Peribacillus simplex NBRC 15720 = DSM 1321: one gene and its partner. The protein of the gene in region 2 interacts with the protein of the main gene of each other region in a pairwise test. Links are inferred from orthologs where the notes say so. Each region holds a gene or a part of one and is shown on either strand. Other genes may lie near its edges.

What was found.
Region 1: the proteins of zapA (region 2) and ftsZ interact in binary tests that used the Bacillus subtilis proteins (3 or more experiments, as listed by UniProt). The link is inferred for Peribacillus simplex NBRC 15720 = DSM 1321 from one-to-one orthologs.

What each region holds. Positions count from the first base shown.
Region 1 is NZ_CP017704.1:1,021,323-1,030,441, forward strand. The notes cover bases 159-2,961. They hold ftsZ (cell division protein FtsZ), read right to left. Parts: upstream 2,238-2,961; coding sequence 1,080-2,237; downstream 159-1,079. Other genes in these bases: spoIIGA (sigma-E processing peptidase SpoIIGA), read right to left, coding at 159-617; ftsA (cell division protein FtsA), read right to left, coding at 2,282-2,961. Outside these bases: more of spoIIGA, read right to left, coding at 1-158; more of ftsA, read right to left, coding at 2,962-3,580; BS1321_RS04705 (small basic family protein), read right to left, coding at 3,844-4,209; BS1321_RS04710 (DUF881 domain-containing protein), read right to left, coding at 4,209-4,919; BS1321_RS04715 (DUF881 domain-containing protein), read right to left, coding at 4,962-5,654; BS1321_RS04720 (cell division protein FtsQ/DivIB), read right to left, coding at 5,641-6,423; murB (UDP-N-acetylmuramate dehydrogenase), read right to left, coding at 6,555-7,463; spoVE (stage V sporulation protein E), read right to left, coding at 7,818-8,918; murD (UDP-N-acetylmuramoyl-L-alanine--D-glutamate ligase), read right to left, coding at 9,078-9,119. UniProt on the Bacillus subtilis protein: Essential cell division protein that forms a contractile ring structure (Z ring) at the future cell division site. The regulation of the ring assembly controls the timing and the location of cell division.
Region 2 is NZ_CP017704.1:4,158,388-4,170,147, forward strand. What follows is about bases 3,739-6,534. They hold zapA (cell division protein ZapA), read left to right. Parts: upstream 3,739-4,904; coding sequence 4,905-5,165; downstream 5,166-6,534. Other genes in these bases: rnhC (ribonuclease HIII), read right to left, coding at 3,773-4,732; BS1321_RS20100 (CvpA family protein), read left to right, coding at 5,170-5,715; polX (DNA polymerase/3'-5' exonuclease PolX), read left to right, coding at 5,926-6,534. Also shown: pheS (phenylalanine--tRNA ligase subunit alpha), read left to right, coding at 157-1,197; pheT (phenylalanine--tRNA ligase subunit beta), read left to right, coding at 1,226-3,640; more of polX, read left to right, coding at 6,535-7,644; BS1321_RS20110 (endonuclease MutS2), read left to right, coding at 7,680-10,034; BS1321_RS20115 (DUF350 domain-containing protein), read left to right, coding at 10,100-10,507; BS1321_RS20120 (GNAT family N-acetyltransferase), read left to right, coding at 10,728-11,486; BS1321_RS20125 (long-chain-fatty-acid--CoA ligase), read left to right, coding at 11,675-11,760. UniProt on the Bacillus subtilis protein: Activator of cell division through the inhibition of FtsZ GTPase activity, therefore promoting FtsZ assembly into bundles of protofilaments necessary for the formation of the division Z ring.

The DNA of each region.
Region 1 (9,119 bases), 3.1 Mb from region 2 along the record:
TCCCCGCCTGAAAGAGAGATGATCATTACTGGGGAACGTGTAATCGGGTCATATAATTGATTGCCACTATCCACCAATCCATGAAACGTTCCTTCAAAGTCAGAAATTTTAACCGAGACCGAAACCATTTGTTCATGAGTAAGCTTGGTCATCTCCATCCCTTCAAGTGTTCGCTTGGAAAATTGCCATGCGAGCGGGAACCCGATCATTACGAATATCCAGCTGACAGGGTCGCCAAAACGATTGATTCCTGCATATTGGCCAGGGTCCTTGGACACGATTTGGAATTCAAATAGGTAGTGAAGTCCCAGAAGGATCCCTCCCGATAAAAACGTCACGAAATATAACGTGGCCACCGATTTCATGAAAAGTTTTAACCTATTAAACCCAAAGGTTGCCAGCACCATGACCAGGGATACTAATATTTTCATGTACACTCGGTCGGCAATTGCATAAAAAGGAGTGAATGCCAATACGATAATGAAGGAACCAATCAGCCCGCCGATGCATACCCGCCAAAGAGCTACCCTTCGTTTGAGAATGATTGCGGTCCAATATAAAAGGAGGCAGTCAAATAACCAATTCAACAACCAGATCACATCTAAATATAAAGTCAAACACCCTCCCCTCCTTTTATGAACTAACCTTCCACTAGCAAAAAGTATAGCGTACCTGCCCTTAGAAAGTGTGTCACTTTTTGTACTGAAAACTTAAGAGTTTTTCAGTCATTTTTACCCTTTTTGTAGAAAAACAGCTATTGATATTTTCAATACTGTCTTCGAGACTATCCTGCTCCCTTTTACTTCTGTCGATTTATGTTATAAAAGTTTAATAATTTATTGCTCTCTCATCTTTTTACATTAATGAATGGAAGTGAACAAAAGATGGGCTTCTGCCCAGGGACATTAAGACAAGATCAAGGATACAATTATCCAGATTTCCTTTAGCACTTCGGTCCGAGTGATAAAGCTCGAGAAAGCCCCATTATTATAAGGTCATTGGCCACTAATGCTATTAAGGAATTCACTTATTAACGACAAAAAACCGTCCCCAAATGGGAACGGCATATGACATTGATTTTAACGGCGTCTATTACGGTTACGGAGGAAGGTTGGAATATCCAAAGCCTCATCACCTTGATTGGCATTACGTGCAGGCTGTTCATTGACTTCTTCTCTCTTCACTTCACGCTTCACGTTTGACTGTGGCGCTTGTTGTGTCTGAGGTCTTGATTGCTGCTGTTGTCCGAGTGTTGGACGTCCAGTAGGCCGTATTGAAGCTTCAACCTCGTTAAAGCCTGTTGCAATTACCGTAACGACGATTTCATCTTTAAGGTTTTCATTGATAACCGAACCAAAAATCATGTTTACGTCTTGATCGGATGCAGTAGCCACGATATCGGCAGCTTCCTGGACTTCAAAAAGACTTAGGTTCGTACCACCGGTAATATTCATCAGTACGCCTTGGGCACCATCAATCGATGTTTCAAGCAACGGACTGGAAATGGCTTTTTTCGCCGCTTCCGCCGCACGGTTTTCCCCTGAGGAAATCCCGATTCCCATAAGTGCTGAACCTTTGTTAGACATGATGGTCTTCACATCGGCAAAGTCCAAGTTAATAAGACCTGGAACAGCAATTAAATCTGAAATCCCTTGTACACCTTGACGAAGTACATTATCGGCTTCACGGAATGCTTCAAGCATTGGCGTGCTTTTATCGACGATTTCAAGGAGGCGGTCGTTCGGAATGACGATCAGTGTGTCAACCGATTCCTTCATGGATGAAATGCCGCCTTGTGCCTGTGTTGCACGTTTTCGGCCTTCGAAAGTAAATGGACGTGTAACTACACCCACTGTAAGAGCCCCTAGATCTTTAGCAATGCCCGCTATGACAGGAGCAGCCCCTGTTCCTGTACCGCCGCCCATTCCAGCCGTTACGAATACCATATCGGCACCTTTAAGCGCTTCTTCAATCTGCTCTTTGCTTTCCTCAGCAGCTTTTTTTCCTACCTCGGGATTGGCACCTGCACCCAAACCGCGTGTAAGCTTCCCACCGATTTGCATTTTGATTTCTGCTTTTGATAGATTAAGAGCTTGTGCGTCAGTATTGACAGAAATAAACTCAACACCCTGTACACCATGCTCGATCATTCTGTTTACCGCATTGTTTCCGCCGCCGCCAACACCTATTACTTTTATCGTTGCTAATTGTTCTAGATTAGAATCAAACTCCAACATGACAATCCTCCTATTTTGACGAAATTCCCGATTCTTAATGATTGTTATTCAAAAAAGTAACCCAGGATTTTTTTGAATTTAGATTCACCTTTTTCACCTTGTTTTTTAGCCGTGTTCTCTTTGTTTTTCTGAGAAACCTTCTGGCTGCGCTGGTCGTTATCTTCTTGAGCTTGTCCAGCTGCTACAGGAGTTTTATTAGCGGTGTTTTTTTGCATTCTCTCTTTCTTGCATGCGTGTTTAATCAAACCAACAGCTGTCGTGTATTGGGGTTCCCTAACACCGATGTAATTGGGTTCAGCTGTCCTTACTCGGTTTTGGAACACATATTGAGCTAGCTCCAGGACTCCCGGCATCTTGACGACGCCCCCGGTCAACACGAAACCACCCGGTATATCCTGGAAGCCAAGTCTCCTCAAATCATCTTGAATCAACTCGAATATTTCGGTCACCCGCGCTTCAATGATATCCGAAAGCATTAACTGGTTGCAGGTCTGCTGCTGATCGCTGCCGATGATCGGTATTTGGAATACTTCATCTTCAGACGCGTCATCATAAAAGGCATGTCCATGCTTTACTTTTATTTTCTCAGCTTCTTCCATCGTTGTCCTTAGAACGATGGAAAGGTCCTTAGTAAGTGTTTCCCCGCCTATAGGTATCACAGACGTATATTGTAAATAGCCTTGTTCGAAAATTGCCAGAGTCGTGGAACCTCCGCCAATATCGACAAGTGCCACACCAAGTTCTTTTTCATCCTTGGATAAAACAAGGGAACCTGCGGCTAAGGGCTGAAGGGCGATATCGGTTATTTCTAACCCTGCCCTTTCCACACAGCGCAGCGTATTATGTAAAATTGTCCGAAGACCTGTGATTAAAATCCCTCTCATTTCCAACCGGACACCTATCATGCCCCTTGGATCACTGATTTCATCAAGTTCATCAACTTTGTAGTGAATCGGCACCACGTCGATGATTTCCCTGTCGGATGGTATCGTTATTAACTCCGCTGCTTCTCTAACACGGAAAACGTCATGCTCGGTAATCTCTTTATTGTCACTGGATACCGCTACTACCCCATGACACGGCTGAAGCGTCACGTGATTTCCACTTATGCCGACGATTACCTTTTTTATCTCCATCCCTATCATCCGTTCTGCTTGCTCTATAGCCTTTTGAATGGATTGGACGGTTTCATCTATACCGACGATCGAACCCTTTTTGAGCCCCTCTGATTTAATATTTCCTACACCGATTATATTTAATGTGTCATTGACCATTTCCCCAATGATAACTTTTACACTGGATGTACCGATGTCAAGACTTACGTATATTTCGTTGCTGTTCATTCCATGGCACCTCCTTCAGTTTTATACATGTATTAGTAGAATAACATTTTTATATCGAAGACTTATACATTATAGAATAACAGAACTGATTTCAACAACTCGCGAATTTCATATTAAGCGGTTCATTTTGTATTTCCCGAACAAAACTCGTAGATTTCTCACTCTATGGTGTTTATTGTTCGCTTCTCAACAAGACTGATCTACTTAATAAACTAGATACTGCCTTAAACTATTCGTCATTTATAACTTAATTCCCTTTAAAATTATAGATTTTTTTTCTGCTTTTTCCGGGAAATGGACCATTTTTCAATTAGGATCCTTCTAATCAGGGCGATATTTTGAAAGAGCCTTACACCGAAAACAAAGATTGCGGCTAAATATAAGTCTACACCAAGATGTACACCTAGAAAAGCCAAACCTGCAGCTAAAACAATATTAAAGAAGAATCCTGTTACAAATACAACTTCATCATAAATATTTTGCAGATGTGCCCGTATGCCCCCAAATAAGGTATCAAAAGCAGCAAGCACGGCGATGGAGAGATAATTTGAATATTCATGGGGAATATCAAAATCAACCAAAAAACCGAGGGTGATTCCAATCAAGAGTCCAAAAACTGGCAGCCACATTACGATTCCCCCCCATCCATAACGGGTTTCATGTGTTCCACATTAACAGCATTTTGGTAGGCCGGCAATGTCAACTGACCGGAATGCACCTTAATTTGCACTTCAAAATTATCTATAAAGAAATCATCCATAAGTTCGGAACCTTCAATACGCTGCTTCAGTTTCTTTGGATCAACCGTTATTGCCTGAATTTCGACCGGGTAATGAACAAGAGGATATCCGTCCATTTTCGGCTGCCCATTTATATCACGAATAACCGATGTCGATATATACCTTTGTCCTGAAATGGAAATTTCGTTAGCGCCATACCTATACATTTCATTAATGAGCCGAATGATCAATACAGGTGAAATATACTCGACCTTCTCACCAAGAAGGATATCTGCTTTGATAGGCTGTATAGATACGAGTACTCCATTTCCTTTTATTTCAGTCAAACCTGCGTCAGTCTTTAATTCGGTCAGGGTGTCACGCAATACTTCTTCTTTACTCTCATTTTTCTTTGTTTCATAGGATGCTATTTTTCCCTCAAGCTTACTGATACCCTCTATTAAATCCGCCTGGGTCTGCTGTTCTTTCAATAAATCATTTTTCAGCTCCCACATATCCCTTGTATCGGAAACGACAGGCTGATTCACCAAATTGAATTGAATAGCAAGCATGAAGCCAGCAATCAACGTAACCAAACTAAAAGAAAGCTTTTTTTTCATTTCCAGTTTCTCACCAATCTTTCATCGAATCCGGCGGTCTGATTACCCTCCAATAATTGGATCAAAAATGATATTCTTTTGCTTTTCCACTGTAAAGATAATATTCTCATTAACCAGCTGTTCCTTGATGCCACCGGGTAAGTCTAGTGAAGCACCCAGGACATCCGGGTCCCCAATCGCAGATATGATGAAGGGAGCAGGATGCTGATGGCCATCGATTGTAATCACTGGCCCATTACAAATTATGTATGAATCATGATTTAACCTTTGACCGTTAATCGCAACAGCCTCTGCACCTGAAATGTATAGTTCATTGACGACCTTGAAGACATGCTGTTCATGGACGAGGTAATTATTAACATTGTCTTCTGAATCCATATCTGTACCATCTTCAAGCGTCACTTGAAGGCCTGAGCCTTTCACTTTCACTTTTCCGAGAAACATACGGTATTTTTCCGTATCCTTTGCCAAATTGAAAAAAAGCTGCTTTTCCTGAGCTAGGTCTTTTTCTATTTGAGATACATTTTCTTGCTTCTGAAGGAGTTCCTTCTGAAGTTCCCGGTTCTGTTTCTCTTGTTCGATCAGCTGCTGCCTAAGCTCATATTCCTGATCCCAGGCTTTGTCCTTCCCTGCACCTTCACCTTCTTTGGTCAGATTGTAAGAGAAGGCAATCATGAATCCGAGAACCACGCAAACCAGGGGTAAAACCACCTGTTTGCCATTAATTTTCCTCATTAGTGTCTTCCTTTTGTTCAGCGTCTTCATATGCTTTAAAATAAGAACCCACTTCCAGATCGATGACTCCCTTTACCTCTGGATCCAACTGGCTGACAATCGATGGATAGTGAATCATTTTCTCGTATAAAGTACGGCTTGTCGCACTTACTTCAAACCCATCGTTCATAAACATGACGATATGATAGACATCGGTTTTGGTTGGAGCGTAATGAATTTCTGAAATGGCATTCTGAATCTCGACAGGAAGCTTGTCCAGCTCTTCTAAAAGCAACTTTAATGCTTTACCCTCTTTGAAACCAATTAAAACAGGGGCAAATACTGGAATTTCGCCTGTTGCTAACTCCTCTAAAACGGACCCGTTTTCCAAAATGGGTGCAAACTTCCCATTATTGGACAGATACGCCATCCTGTTATGTTCTGAAACCGTAATTTTAATGGAATTAGGAAATACCGGTGTCACCTTAACGCTTTTTATTTCTTGATTTTTTTTGATATTGGCTGCGGCTGCACCTGTATCAACCTTCCAGATGCTTCGATTCATCTTCACCTTACTCAATTTAATGATCTGTTTGGAAGTAATATAACGATTCCCCTCTACCTGCACAGATTTCACATAGCTCAACGGGGATAAGAAATATAGCACACAAGCAACCAGAATGAAGAAAAGGGAAAGCAAAAGAACAAGTCGCCTGTTTGCTTTGCTTTTTCTTAATTGTTTTAATTTCGGGATGCGGTCCTCAATGGAAACGATTTTCCCCTTTTCCATCCCCTTCACCTCTTCCTGAAAAAATGGATGGTTCTTGACAGTGCGGAATCAAGACAAACTCAATATTTGGTTATTAACAAACTTTAAAAGGTAACACATTATATCACAATATTTGGATATAATGAATCCTATTATTTTCTTCCGATAATTTCCACTTCTGTTTCCATTTCAATTTCAAACTTATCATACACAGTATCCTTCACATGCTGTATCAAGGCTTGAACATCCGCTGCACTTCCATTACCTGTGTTAACGATAAAGTTCCCATGCATCGGTGAAATCTGAGCTCCGCCAATAGAATGTCCCTTCAAGCCCGCATTCTCTACCAATTTACCAGCATGATGTGGAAGTGGATTCCTAAATATGCTCCCGGCACATGGAAGATTATAAGGCTGGGTTTCTTTACGATAATTCTTGTTATTCTGCATTCTTTCAACGATTTCGGTTTTATCACCCTCTGTCAATTGAAAAATTGCTTCCAGTACGATACCAGGTCTTTTCTTCTGAAGCAGAGAAGTCCGATAAGAAAACTCCATGTCTTCCTTCGAAAGCCAAGCTAGAGTTCCATCTTCAAAAAGAACATGTGCCTCCTTGAGGATTTCACTCATATCGGAACCGTGTGCACCAGCGTTCATATAGACAGCTCCGCCGACGGAACCAGGAATCCCACTGGCAAATTCCAATCCTGCATACCCTTTTTTACTGATTTGTACGGACAGGCTGACAAGTGATACCCCAGCGCCTGCTTTAATCTCCGTTCCATTTATCTCGAGATGATCAAGTCCTTTACCCAATTTAAGCACGGCACCTTCAATTCCACCATCACTGACAAGTAGGTTCGAGCCCCTGCCGATCACCCTCCATGGCATTCCATGTTCTTTGATAACCTGCATCGTTTTTTCTATATTTTCAACGGATGACGGCACGATGAATAAATCAGCCGGCCCTCCAATTTTCATAGTTGTATGATTCGCAAGCGGTTCCTGTTCAAGAACTTTGCCGATTTTCATTTCAGTTAATTGCTTTATCACATTATCCATGATAAACCTCCTTGTTGTTCCAAAAATTCCAAGTTATTATTTTCATTTCCTCTTCCATGAGGTCACTTATATTACAAGTTTAACAACGCCTTTTTAGCAGAAAAATGAACAGAAGCAAGCCCCAGTATGGCCTAACCCTCTTATACTATAGTCTAAACAAAGCCGTATTGCCAATATTTATTGTGGATTCCCCAACATTCATACATGGTAATATTTAAGCGGCATTTCAATTATTTCTAATTTTCGGCGAGGCACCCTCCAAAATCGTTTTCCTGCAAGGGTTTTTAACGTAAAAAAAGGAAGCCCTGCGTTTAACAGGACTTCCCTTTTGCCAAACCATATATTTTACTTATTTCAGAACCTTGAATAACGGCTAATGTTCAGGAGCACCCCAATCGCCATCAACATAAGTGTCAAGGATGAACCGCCATAACTTAAGAGGGGCAAGGTGATCCCCGTAACTGGCATCAGTCCCGTTACCACCCCTATATTGATCATCACTTGAATGGCGACCATTGCAATGATTCCCACCGCTACAAGGCTCCCATATAAATCAGGGGCACCAAGTGCAATCCGAATGCCCCGCCAAAGCATAAGGGCAAATAATAAAATGACCAGAGAGCCCCCGATGAAGCCAAGTTCCTCGGAAAGTATGGCAAAAATGAAATCAGTCTGCGGTTCTGGTAAATAGAAAAACTTTTGACGGCTTTGCCCAAGTCCCAATCCGAACAATCCCCCAGGCCCGATTGCATAAAACGATTGAATCATTTGAAATCCACTGCCCAAAGGGTCTTCCCAAGGATCCAGAAAAGACGTAATCCTTTTTATCCGGTAGGGCGCTGACAATATTAGACCGATAAAACCTGCTACCCCGATTAGACCCAAGCCGACAAAGTGGCTGATCTTTGCCCCGGAAATAAAAATCATAACGATGCATGTTCCAACCATTACCGTTCCCGTTCCAAGGTCCGGCTGTAACATGATCAATCCAAATGCCAATAACACTAAACCCAAGGATGGAAGCATCCCCTTTTTAAAGGAGGTGATCAGCTTTTGCCGTTCTGATAAAAACTTAGCTAAAAAAGCGATCATCGCCAGCTTCATGAACTCAGAGGGTTGGACCGAAAAGGCACCTACACCAATCCAGCTCCTCGAACCATTTCTCGCCATCCCTATACCTGGTACAAGCACAGCCAGTAACATAATGAAACAAATGATGATAAGGATCTTGGCCCATGTCCGCCACGTCCAGTAATCCACATTCATGATGAAAAACATGGCTATGACACCAACGCAGGCAAACAGCAACTGCCTTTTAGCAAAATAAAACGAATCATCAAATTTATATGTTGCCCAAATGGCACTCGCGCTGTAAACCATGATTAATCCAACAGTCAAAAGACTTAAGGTGACGATTATGAGAATGAGATCAGGATTCGATTTTTTTAATGGCACGGACATCCACCTCTAGGAAGTTTTTCGAGCCTACGAATATAAACATCAATACTGATTGCTTGTCAGCACTTTAGTCAAAAAAAAAGCGATAACGGCTCATTATCGCTTTTTTCCAAGGTGTCAACGTAGAAGCAGGTTCACTTCTCTCTGCGAAAGCTCTTACTTAAGTTTATGCACGGCCTCCATAAACATGTCTCCTCT
Region 2 (11,760 bases):
CGGTGAAGAGCCGTTATTTTTAATGAAGTGAGTGCATAAGTTTTTTTGTTTGTGCACTAATAAGGGTGGTACCGCGATACATAAACCTCGTCCCTTTAGGGATCGGGGTTTTTTTGTGTTCATTTTTACAAAAGGAAAATAAAGGAGGAAGACATGATGCAGGAACGATTACTAGAACTGCAGGAAGAAGCGTTGCAAAAAGTTGCCGCCGCTTCCGAATTAAAAGAACTGAATGAAGTCCGTGTTGCTTATTTAGGGAAAAAAGGGCCAATCACTGAGGTATTGCGCGGCATGGGTAAATTATCTGCCGAAGAACGCCCGAAAATCGGGGCACTAGCCAATGATGTACGGGAAGCGATCGCAACAAAGATCGAGGAGAAACAAAAAACACTTGAAACTGCGGCAGTCAATGCAAAGCTAGCAACTGAAACGATTGACGTCACACTTCCAGGACGTCCGGTAAACAAGGGAAATCTTCACCCATTAACACGTGTTGTGGAAGAAATCGAAGACTTATTCATTGGTATGGGTTATACCGTTGCGGAAGGTCCTGAAGTTGAAAGTGACTACTACAACTTCGAGGCACTTAACTTGCCAAAAAGCCATCCGGCACGTGATATGCAGGATTCCTTCTACATCACGGATGAAATCCTTATGCGTACGCACACTTCACCTGTTCAAGCCAGAACGATGGAAAAACATAAAGGTCAAGGTCCTGTTAAAATCATTTGCCCAGGAAAAGTATATCGCCGTGATAACGATGATGCTACACACTCCCATCAATTCCAGCAAATTGAGGGCTTGGTCATCGATGAGAACATCAGCATGAGCGACCTGAAAGGAACGCTTGACGTATTTGCGAAAAAAGTATTCGGGCAAGACCGTGAAATCCGTCTTCGTCCAAGTTTCTTCCCATTTACGGAGCCTTCCGTCGAAGTGGATATTTCTTGTAAAATCTGCGGTGGTAAAGGCTGCAGCGTATGTAAACAAACAGGCTGGATCGAAGTGCTTGGCGGCGGGATCGTTCATCCGAACGTCCTTGAAATGGCTGGCTTCGATTCCAAGAAATACTCCGGATTCGCATTTGGAATCGGCGTGGAACGAATTGCCATGTTGAAATACGGTGTGGACGATATCCGTCATTTCTATACGAATGATGTTCGATTCTTAAAACAATTCAACCATCACGAAGCATAAATTTTTATTTTAAAAAGGAGGACCTACCATGTTTGTGTCATATAAATGGTTACAAGATTATGTTGACCTTTCAGGCATCAATGCGACGGAGCTAGCTGACAAAATCACGAAAAGCGGCATTGAGGTTGAAGGGGTAGAAAAGAAAAGTGAAGGGCTAAAAGGAGTCGTCATCGGGCATGTCATTGAACGTGAACAGCATCCAAATGCGGATAAATTGAATAAATGCCAAGTTGATATCGGGGCCGAAAATCCCGTTCAGATCATCTGTGGAGCACCGAATGTCGATAAAGGCCAAAAAGTCGCAGTCGCTACTGTTGGCGCAGTCCTTCCAGGTAATTTCAAAATCAAGAAAGCGAAACTTCGCGGAGAGGAATCGCACGGGATGATTTGCTCTCTTCAAGAATTGGGCTTCGAATCCAAGCTCGTTTCCAAGGATTACGCTACAGGTATCTTCGTCTTCCCAAATGATGTGGAAGTAGGGAAAGATGCATTGGAGGAACTTGGTTTAAGTGATGAAGTGCTGGAACTTGGGCTGACTCCAAACCGTTCCGACGCATTGAGCATGCTTGGTGTTGCATACGAAGTGGGAGCCATTCTAGGCCGTGAAGTGAAATGGCCGGTTGTCGAGAAAGTAGAGGCAGCTGAAAAAGCATCAGATTATATCAGTGTCAAAGTGGAAGCGAAAGAAGATAACCCGGTATACATTGCTAAAATCATCAAGGATGTTAAGGTAGGACCCTCACCGCTTTGGATGCAGACTCGGTTGATGTCTGCAGGTATCCGTCCTCATAATAATGTGGTGGATATCACGAACTACATTTTACTTGAATACGGTCAACCGCTTCATGCCTTTGATTATGACCGCTTTGGTTCAAAGGAAATCGTCATCCGCAGAGCGAAGGATGCTGAAAAAATCGTAACTTTGGATGAAACGGAACGCGCTTTGACACCTGACCATTTAGTGATCACAAATGGCAGCGAGCCTGTTGCGATAGCTGGTGTGATGGGCGGAGCGGATTCCGAAGTGAAAAATGATACGACGAACATCATTATTGAAAGTGCATATTTTGCAGGTACAGTAGTTCGTAAAGCTTCAAAGGACCATGGATTACGCAGTGAAGCTAGTGCCCGTTTTGAAAAAGGCGTCGACCCGGCCCGTGTTCGTGAAGCTGGAGAACGTGCTGCACAATTGATTGCACAATATGCAGGCGGAACAGTCTTACAAGGAGCAGCAGAAGTTGACGAATTGACAATGGAACCTGCGGTCATTAGCATCACTCTTGAAAAAATCAACACACTTCTTGGAACAAGCATGACCGTATCAGTTGTGGAATCGATCTTCAAGCGTCTGCAATTCGGCGTGGAACTTGACAATGAAACGTTCACAATCACAGTCCCGACGCGCCGTGGTGATATTACGATTGAGGCTGATTTAGTCGAAGAGGCTGCACGTTTATATGGATATGATAACATTCCCACTACACTGCCGATCGGTTCTGCTACCCCAGGCCAATTGACTGACTATCAAATTAAACGGCGGAAGGCACGACGTACACTTGAAGGCGCAGGCCTTTATCAAGCTGTGACCTATTCACTGACAAGCCAGGAAAAAGCGTCCCAATTCGCATTGGAAGCAAGAGAATCCATACGATTAGCAATGCCAATGAGTGAAGAAAGAAGCCAGCTGCGTTTAAGCATCGTGCCTCAATTGCTAGAAGTCGTGAAATATAACAATGCCCGCCAAATTGATTCACTGGCACTGTATGAAGTCGGTTCCGTATTCTTTAAGCGTGACGAACAAGAACTGCCTGAAGAAAAAGAACATATTGCTGGAGCAATCACTGGCTTATGGGAGTCACATCTATGGCAAGGTGAAAAGAAACCAGTGGATTTCTTTGTAGCCAAAGGCGTGATCGAAGCATTATTCGACACACTTGGATTAGCTGATCAAATCAGTTATCGCCAAGCGGAAATCAACGACATGCATCCAGGACGGACAGCGGAAGTAATATTGAATGGTGAAGTAATTGGCTTTATCGGCCAAGTGCACCCAACTGTCCAAAAAGACTTGGATATTAAAGAAACATACATTTTCGAACTTTCCTTAAAAGCATTGGCCGAAGCCGAAGTCGCGCCGATTGCGTACCAAACCATTCCGCGCTATCCATCAACAACACGCGATATCGCGCTCGTTGTGGATCAAGCTACGAAAGCCGGGGACATTCAGGATATTATTGAAGAAGCCGGTGGCAAACTGCTGAAGGAAGTAAGCATCTTCGACTTATACGAAGGTGAAAGAATGGAGGAAGGCAAGAAATCCATTGCCTACTCACTGAAATACTTCGATCCGGAACGTACTCTAACGGACGAGGACATTACAAAAGCACATGATAAAGTTCTTGAAGCCGTTAAAGAAAAAGCTGGCGCAGAACTAAGAGGATAAAACCAAAAGACAGCTCCCTGAATCTTGGGGAGCTGTCTTTTTGGATTTACGAGTAAACGGAACAAACTCACGAGTAAACCGCGTAAACTCACGAGTAAAAGGCGGCTGTTCCGAAAGATCAGCCGCTTTCTTCTATTTATGATATTTCTGTTGATATAGTCGCTTCGCTTTTTCTGTATTGGCGAAGTGGGTTTTCGTGAATTCGTGTAAGGAATCGATTCCTTTTTCATGAATCAACCTTGCGGCGGCTTCATCGACTGCAAATCCGGCACCTTTTGGGATTTTGAATCCGGCTTTTTCACTCAGCAAGTCAAAGCGTTTGACGAATGCATATCGGGCCAGGATGGATGCGGCTGCTACTCCAAGGTGAATGCCTTCCGCTTTTGTACATAGATAGGTGGCATTAGCTTGGAATAGTTCTTGCCCTTTTAGGTAATTGAAAAATACCTCTGGTTGAGCGAATTGATCAATAAGGACCGCTTCCGCTTGTTCCGGCTGGATTTTTTGAATGAGATTCTTGATTGCTTGGTTATGGAGGAGTCCCTTCATTTTTCCTTGTGACATTCCCTTTGCCTGCAGCGCATTATATTTCGGGTTGTCGCATGTAAGCAGGCTGAATGGCACTACATCCTTAATCTGTTTGGCAATTTCGATGATCTGTGGATCTTTCAGATTTTTGGAATCCTGGACACCAAGCTCCTTCAATAGGGCTAGTTGCTCCTTTTTTGCATAAACGGCTACGACGGTCATCGGGCCGAAATAGTCTCCTGTTCCGACCTCATCGGAACCAATCACTGACATGGTTCCGATATTTGCAGGTGGCGAATATCGATGGACGTTGACTGATGCAGATGATGCCGTTTTTTTCTTTGGAGCCGCAGCAGTGGTGCCTTTTTGCCACTTTACCGCTTCTAGTTCGGCATTCTTACCCTGAAAAAGTACCTTTCCGGATTTATAGGCGGTCACCGTACATAGCGGCGGTTTGGCGGAAAAGATGCTCCCCGGGGGAAGCTTGGCGGCCAAGGATGAAGAATAATGGGACTTCATCGCCTTTATTTGTTCAGGACTGATAAGTAAAACAACATGGGACATAATGGGTAAGCTCCTAACTTCATTTTGTTTATTGGGTAATCTTCTTCCTAAATTCGATTTCGTTTGACAAATTATTGAAATTTTTATGCAAGAAATGACGATGTACTCTCTTTCGTGACGAAAAACTTCATGATATGATAGAATTAGGATTGTTTAGATTGGGGGCATCATTTTGTCAGACGATAAACGAAATAAAACAACAGTTGATATATACGGACAACCATATACAATCGTCGGCACAGAAAGCGCAAGTCATATGCGCCTGGTCGCTTCAATGGTTGACGAAAAAATGAGAGAGATCAGGATGAAAAATCGATACTTGGATACAAGTAAGCTAGCAGTGCTAACGGCCGTAAATACCGTCCACGAATATATTAAATTAAAAGATGAATTAGACCAGCTTCAACTGGAATTAAAGAGAGAGAAGGACTGAGTACATGCTTGATTTAGCAATACTGGCCATTCTTTTAATCGGTTTATTAATCGGTTTAAAGCGTGGCTTCATTTTACAATTGGTTCATATGACAGGGTTCATAGTGGCCTTCATCGTCGCATATGTATTTTACGGAGATCTTGCTCCCAATTTGAAATTGTGGATCCCGTTTCCAACGATGGGTGATTCCTCGACCCTTAATATGTTTTTCGATACAGTCGGGCTTGATACGGCGTATTACAATGCTATTGCCTTTGCAATCATTTTCTTTGCTGCCAAGATTCTTTGGCAAATGATAGGATCCATGCTCAACTTCATTACCCATCTTCCGATATTAAAGCAGCTGAATCGCTGGGGTGGAGGGATATTGGGTTTTCTAGAAGTCTATCTTATCATGTTTATTATATTATATATAGCTGCCATGCTGCCAATGGATTCCATCCAGAAACCATTAACGGGATCATTTCTGGCAGAATCGATCGTGAAACATACGCCGTTCCTTTCCGAGCAAGTGAAGGAGCTTTGGTTTCAGGATGTAAAACAATCTTAATGTCAGTATAAGTGGGCCTGCCTCCCTTTCTCAAAGTCCTGGATTCCTATACTTTGAACGGGGGAGGCCCCTTTTTATGTAGCAGCATGTAACTTCCTCCTATTTGATTCGAAAGGTAGGAATCGGACTGCTTGTACTTTACCTCCAAGAAAGGTATCTTTAAGAAAGTGAACATGGGACACCCTACTAATTTTTTCGGCGGTGAATTAAATGACAATTAATAAAAAAGATATCATTAAACTATTAGAAAAAATTGCAATATATATGGAACTAAAAGGAGAGAACCCGTTCAAGGTTTCAGCTTTCCGAAAGGCAGCGGGCGCCTTGGAAACGGATGACCGGAGCCTGTCGGCCATCGAAGACTTTACCGCTTTAAATGGAATCGGGAAAGGAACGGCATCGGTCATCGAAGAGTATATAAATGAGGGAAAATCGACGGTACTTGAAGAGCTTCAGGAGCAGGTGCCAAAAGGATTGATTCCGCTCCTTCAGCTTCAAGGTTTGGGCGGGAAGAAAATTGCCAAGCTTCATAAAGAGCTGCATGTCAATGATGTGAATGATCTTAAAATCGCCTGTGAGGAAGGCAGGGTTGCGGCGCTTGCCGGTTTCGGCAAAAAAACGGAAGTTAAGATCCTGTCTGCAATTGCCGAGGCGGGTTCAAGGCCCGATCGGCTGCCCCTTGCCTTCATGAGGCCGATTGCGGATGATATTGAAACGGCCCTTGCTAACATGGAATACATAATCCGTTCTTCCAGGGCCGGCAGCATCCGGCGTATGAGGGAAACCATCAAGGACCTCGATTTCATTATCTCGACAGATCATCCTGAAGAGGTTAAGAATCAACTGCTTGCATTAAAGGGAATAAAGCAGGTGATTGCGGCCGGTGATACAAAAGTATCGGTCGTCCTTGATTATGAATATGATATTTCTGTTGATTTCCGAATCGTGAAGGATAAGGAATTCATCACGACACTCCATCATTTTACAGGTTCGAAAGATCACAATGTGCGGATGCGCCAGCTGGCTAAAGATCGCGGAGAGAAAATCAGCGAATATGGGGTGGAAGTGACTGAAACCGGTGATGTATTGACTTTTGAAACGGAAGAACAATTTTATAATCATTTTGGCCTTCCTTTTATTCCGCCAGAACTGCGTGAAGACGGAACGGAAGTGGAGCATTATGATGCAAATGAACCTCTCATATCTTTAGAGGCCATCAAAGGTGACCTGCACATGCATACGACATGGAGTGACGGTGCCCATACGATTGAAGAAATGATTGAAGCATGCCGTGCAAAAGGGTATCGATATATGGCCATCACCGATCATTCGCAATATCTGAAAGTGGCGAACGGCTTGACCGTGGAACGTTTACGTGAACAAAAACGGATCATCCATGAACTAAATGAAAAATACGCTGACTTTACCGTTCTTTCAGGGATTGAAATGGATATACTTCCTGATGGGACACTTGATTATGACGATGAGCTGCTTGCAGAGATGGATTTGGTGATCGCATCGATTCACTCAAGCTTTTCACAGCCTCGGGAAACGATCATGGAGCGCTTAAAAACGGCTCTGAATAATCCGCATGTCGATATCATCGCCCATCCAACGGGAAGGATCATTGGCAGACGCGCCGGATATGATGTTGATATAGAGATGCTGATCGAACTGGCTCGTGAGACGAATACTGCCTTGGAATTGAATGCGAATCCGAACCGATTGGATTTGGCACCTCCCCATCTGCGCAAGGCACAGGAAGCAGGCGTTCCGATCGTAATCAATACGGATGCACACAGCATCGACATGCTTGAACATATGCCTGTTGGGGTCTCGTCGGCCAAAAAGGGCTGGATTAAAGAATCAACGGTTCTTAATGCAAGGGATACAGACGGCTTATTAGCGTTTTTAAAGAGAAATGATTAACTATTTGCCCATAAATAAGGAGGAGCTTTAACTCCATGCATAATAAAGCTTTAAAGACATTGGAATTTCATAAAATAAAAGAACAATTAATCTCACACGCATCCTCATCCATAGGAAAAGAGAAGGCAGAGCAATTGATGCCTTCCACGGATTTTGAAGAGGTTTCGAGATGGCAGGAAGAAACAGATGAGTCAGCCAAAATCGTCCGTTTGAAAGGCAACTTGCCATTGGGCGGGATTTTTGATATCCGTCCACATGCAAAAAGGGCACAGATTGGCGGAATGCTCTCACCGATGGAGTTGATGGAACTTGCGAGTACGATTCGTGCCGGCAGGATCCTCAGCCGTTTCTTCGAAGAACTCGCAGAGCAGGAAATTGATGTTCCGCTTTTAGCCGAATATATCGATTCTCTTCATCCATTGATTGATTTGCAACAGGAAATTACGTATGCAGTAAGCGAACATGGTGAAGTGATGGATTCTGCCAGCGACAAGCTTCGTACCCTAAGAAACCAGATTCGGACGAACGAAAGCCGTGTCAGGGAAAAACTAGAAAGCATGATCCGTTCTTCCAATGCATCAACAATGTTATCCGATGCCATCATCACCATCCGGAATGACCGATTCGTCATCCCGGTAAAACAGGAATACCGCAGTGTGTATGGCGGGATCATTCATGATCAATCCTCATCAGGGCAGACGTTGTTCATTGAACCGCAAGCAATCGTTCAACTGAATAATGTCCTGCAGGAAACCCGAGTGAAGGAAACGCAGGAAATAGAACGGATATTGGTCGAACTATCGGAAAAAGTCGGTGCGTTCACCCCTGAATTGCTTCATAATGTCAAAGTGCTTGCACAAATCGATTTCCTTGTCGCCAAGGCAAAGTATGCAAAAGCGATAAAAGGATCCAAGCCGATTCTGAATAATGAGGGACGCGTGAAATTATTCAAAGCGAAACACCCGCTCATTCCGAGTGATGTTGTCGTGGCCAATGATATTTTTCTTGGAGATGAATTTACGACAATCGTCATCACCGGTCCGAATACAGGTGGTAAGACGGTTACCCTGAAAACAATTGGGCTCTGTACGTTAATGGCCCAGTCCGGTCTGCAGATCCCTGCGCTGGATGGTTCCGAAACGGCTGTGTTTTCCTCTGTTTATGCCGATATTGGCGATGAACAGTCGATTGAACAAAGCTTAAGTACATTCTCATCGCATATGGTCAATATTGTCGATATCCTTAAGCATGTCGATTATGACAGTCTTGTTTTATTCGATGAGCTTGGAGCGGGTACTGACCCACAGGAAGGTGCCGCTTTGGCCATTTCCATTTTGGATGAAGTGTATAAGCGCGGAGCACGTGTGATTGCAACGACACATTACCCGGAATTAAAAGCGTATGGATATGATCGGGAAGGGGTCATTAATGCAAGCGTCGAATTTAATGTGGAAACCTTGAGTCCCACCTATAAACTTTTGATCGGTGTACCAGGGCGGAGTAATGCGTTTGAAATTTCCAAGCGCCTTGGTTTGGAAGAAAGCGTGATAAGCAACGCCCGCAGCCATATTGGTGAGGATACGAATAAAGTTGAGAATATGATAGCATCCCTTGAAGACAGCCGAAAGAAGGCCGAAGAAGAGGAGCTGGAAGCCAAGAATCACCTGGAACAGGCGGAAATTCTTCATAAAGACCTTCAAAGGCAAATTGGTGAATACCATGAAGAACGGGATGCTATGGTCGAAAAGGCAGCAAAAGAGGCAGCGGCAATCGTTGAAAACGCACAAAAGGAAGCGGAAGCGATCATTTCCGACTTACGTAAACTGCGACTCGAAAAGCATGCCGATGTTAAAGAGCATGAACTGATCGATGCAAAAAAACGGCTTGAAGAAGCAGCGCCTAAAGTGAAAAAAACATCAAATAAAGCTGCGAGGCCGCTGGATAAAAGCTTGAAACCCGGAGATGAAGTAAAGGTCGTAAGCTTTGGTCAAAAAGGTCACTTGATAGAGAAGGTCTCGAATAATGAATGGCAGGTTCAGATCGGCATCATGAAAATGAAGGTGAAGGAGTCTGACCTGGAATTCGTCAAGGCCACAAAAGTTAAGGAAACAAAGCCGCTGACCACGATCAAAGGCCGCGATTATCACGTTAGCGTAGAACTTGATCTCCGTGGAGAACGCTTTGAAAATGCAATATCAAGAGTGGAAAAGTATATTGATGATGCTCTTTTGGCCGGTTATTCGAGTGTCTCCATCATTCATGGTAAAGGAACGGGCGCTCTTAGGTCCGGGGTCCAGGAATACTTGAAAAATCACCGCTCTGTCAAAAGGATTCGCTTCGGTGAAGCCGGTGAAGGCGGAACAGGTGTTACGGTGGTGGAATTTAAATAAAGGAAAGTGGTCACTCCGGCTATTCAGCCAAGCCGGGTGGCTAGTTACCATTCGGGAGTTGGACCATGGAGAACATGTGGGAAAATGAATATGTATATATAGCTGCTCGTTACAGTGTCGTTATTCTGTGCATTATTGTTTTTTTATCCATTTTTGAACTTGTCACAAAGTACAAGAACTGGGAGGAAATCAAACAGGGAAACCTTTCTGTCGCGTTGGCAACAGGTGGTAAAATATTTGGAATCGCCTATGTATTCCAACAATCCATCCTCCATCAGAATTCGCTTATTACCATGATTGGCTGGGGCGTTTACGGATTTGTCCTGCTGTTGATCGGTTATTTCATTTTTGAATTTATGACTCCTGGATTTAAAATAGATGAAGAGATACAAAAAGATAATCGGGCAGTTGGATTCCTATCGATGATCATATCAATCGCATTATCTTTTGTCATCGGCGCCGGAATTTCTTAATGCCCTTCATGAGAGGGAGTAAGCTGTGGAGAAACTTGCAAAAGTCTTAATTGTTTGTTGCGGAATCTTTTTTCTATTTGGAATCATTTATATGATATTCTTCACTTGAGAGAAGCGGCCATCATGCCGCTTCTTTTATTTGGTTTCTATTAAAAAGAGTGGGGGGGTGGCATGTATAATAATAATGGTCAAATAGACTTTTCGGAAGAGGAGGAGGAATATGGATCACTCCAAATTGATACAAAAGATTGAAGAATTATCGCTGAATGCTTTACCGGCCATACAAACGCAAATCTATGACGGATGGGTTATCCGATTTGCGGATGGATATACGAAACGGGCGAATTCTATCACCCCCATCTATACATCTAATGAAAATGTGAAAAAGAAAATATTGAATTGTGAACAATTATATTTTGCAAAGAATGATAAGGCAGTGTACAAAATGACTCCACAGGCAAAGCCTATCAACTTGGATAGAGTACTGGAAGAGTCCGGGTATGTCCTTGAGGGAACAACAAGTGTCCAAGTATTGAATTTGGCAGAAACAGAATCACCGAATGAAACCAATGTCATAAAGTATGATCATTTACATGATGACTGGTTTCACGATTTCTGCCTACTAAGTAATATCAATGATCATGATCAAACCATCCTGAAAAAGATGTTAGGGAATATCATTCCACAAACATGCTTTATGTTGTTGACTGATGAGGGGGGAACTGTGACAGCAAGTGGACTGGGTGTTTTGGAAGACGAATACATAGGCCTGTACAATATCATTACCCATGAAAACTTTCGAAACCAAGGCAATGGTGCAATACTCATTCGTAATCTATTGCATTGGGGTAAAGAAAATGGGGCAAAAAATGCTTATCTTCAGGTGATAGAAACGAACGAGCCTGCTTTATGCTTGTACGGGAAAATGGGGTTTGAAGAAAAATATAAATATTGGTATAGAATTAAAACTAAGGAGTAGAACCACTCCTTTTTTTGTTTCCTTTTTTAAGTGTTTCATCCAATATTCTCTGTGGTTAATATAGGACATATCTACTGGCCTGCTTCTCATCATATGGTCCTTATACTCTGAAATTCGGCAATTGTAAGAAAATCCCGATTGTATTATAATGATTAAGAGTATTGAGAATATTCAGAAGGAGGGGGCAAATGAGCAATAAGCCATGGCAAGCTATTTATCCGGAACAGATACCCGCTGTATTGTCGTACGAAGATAAACCTCTTTATTCTTTTTT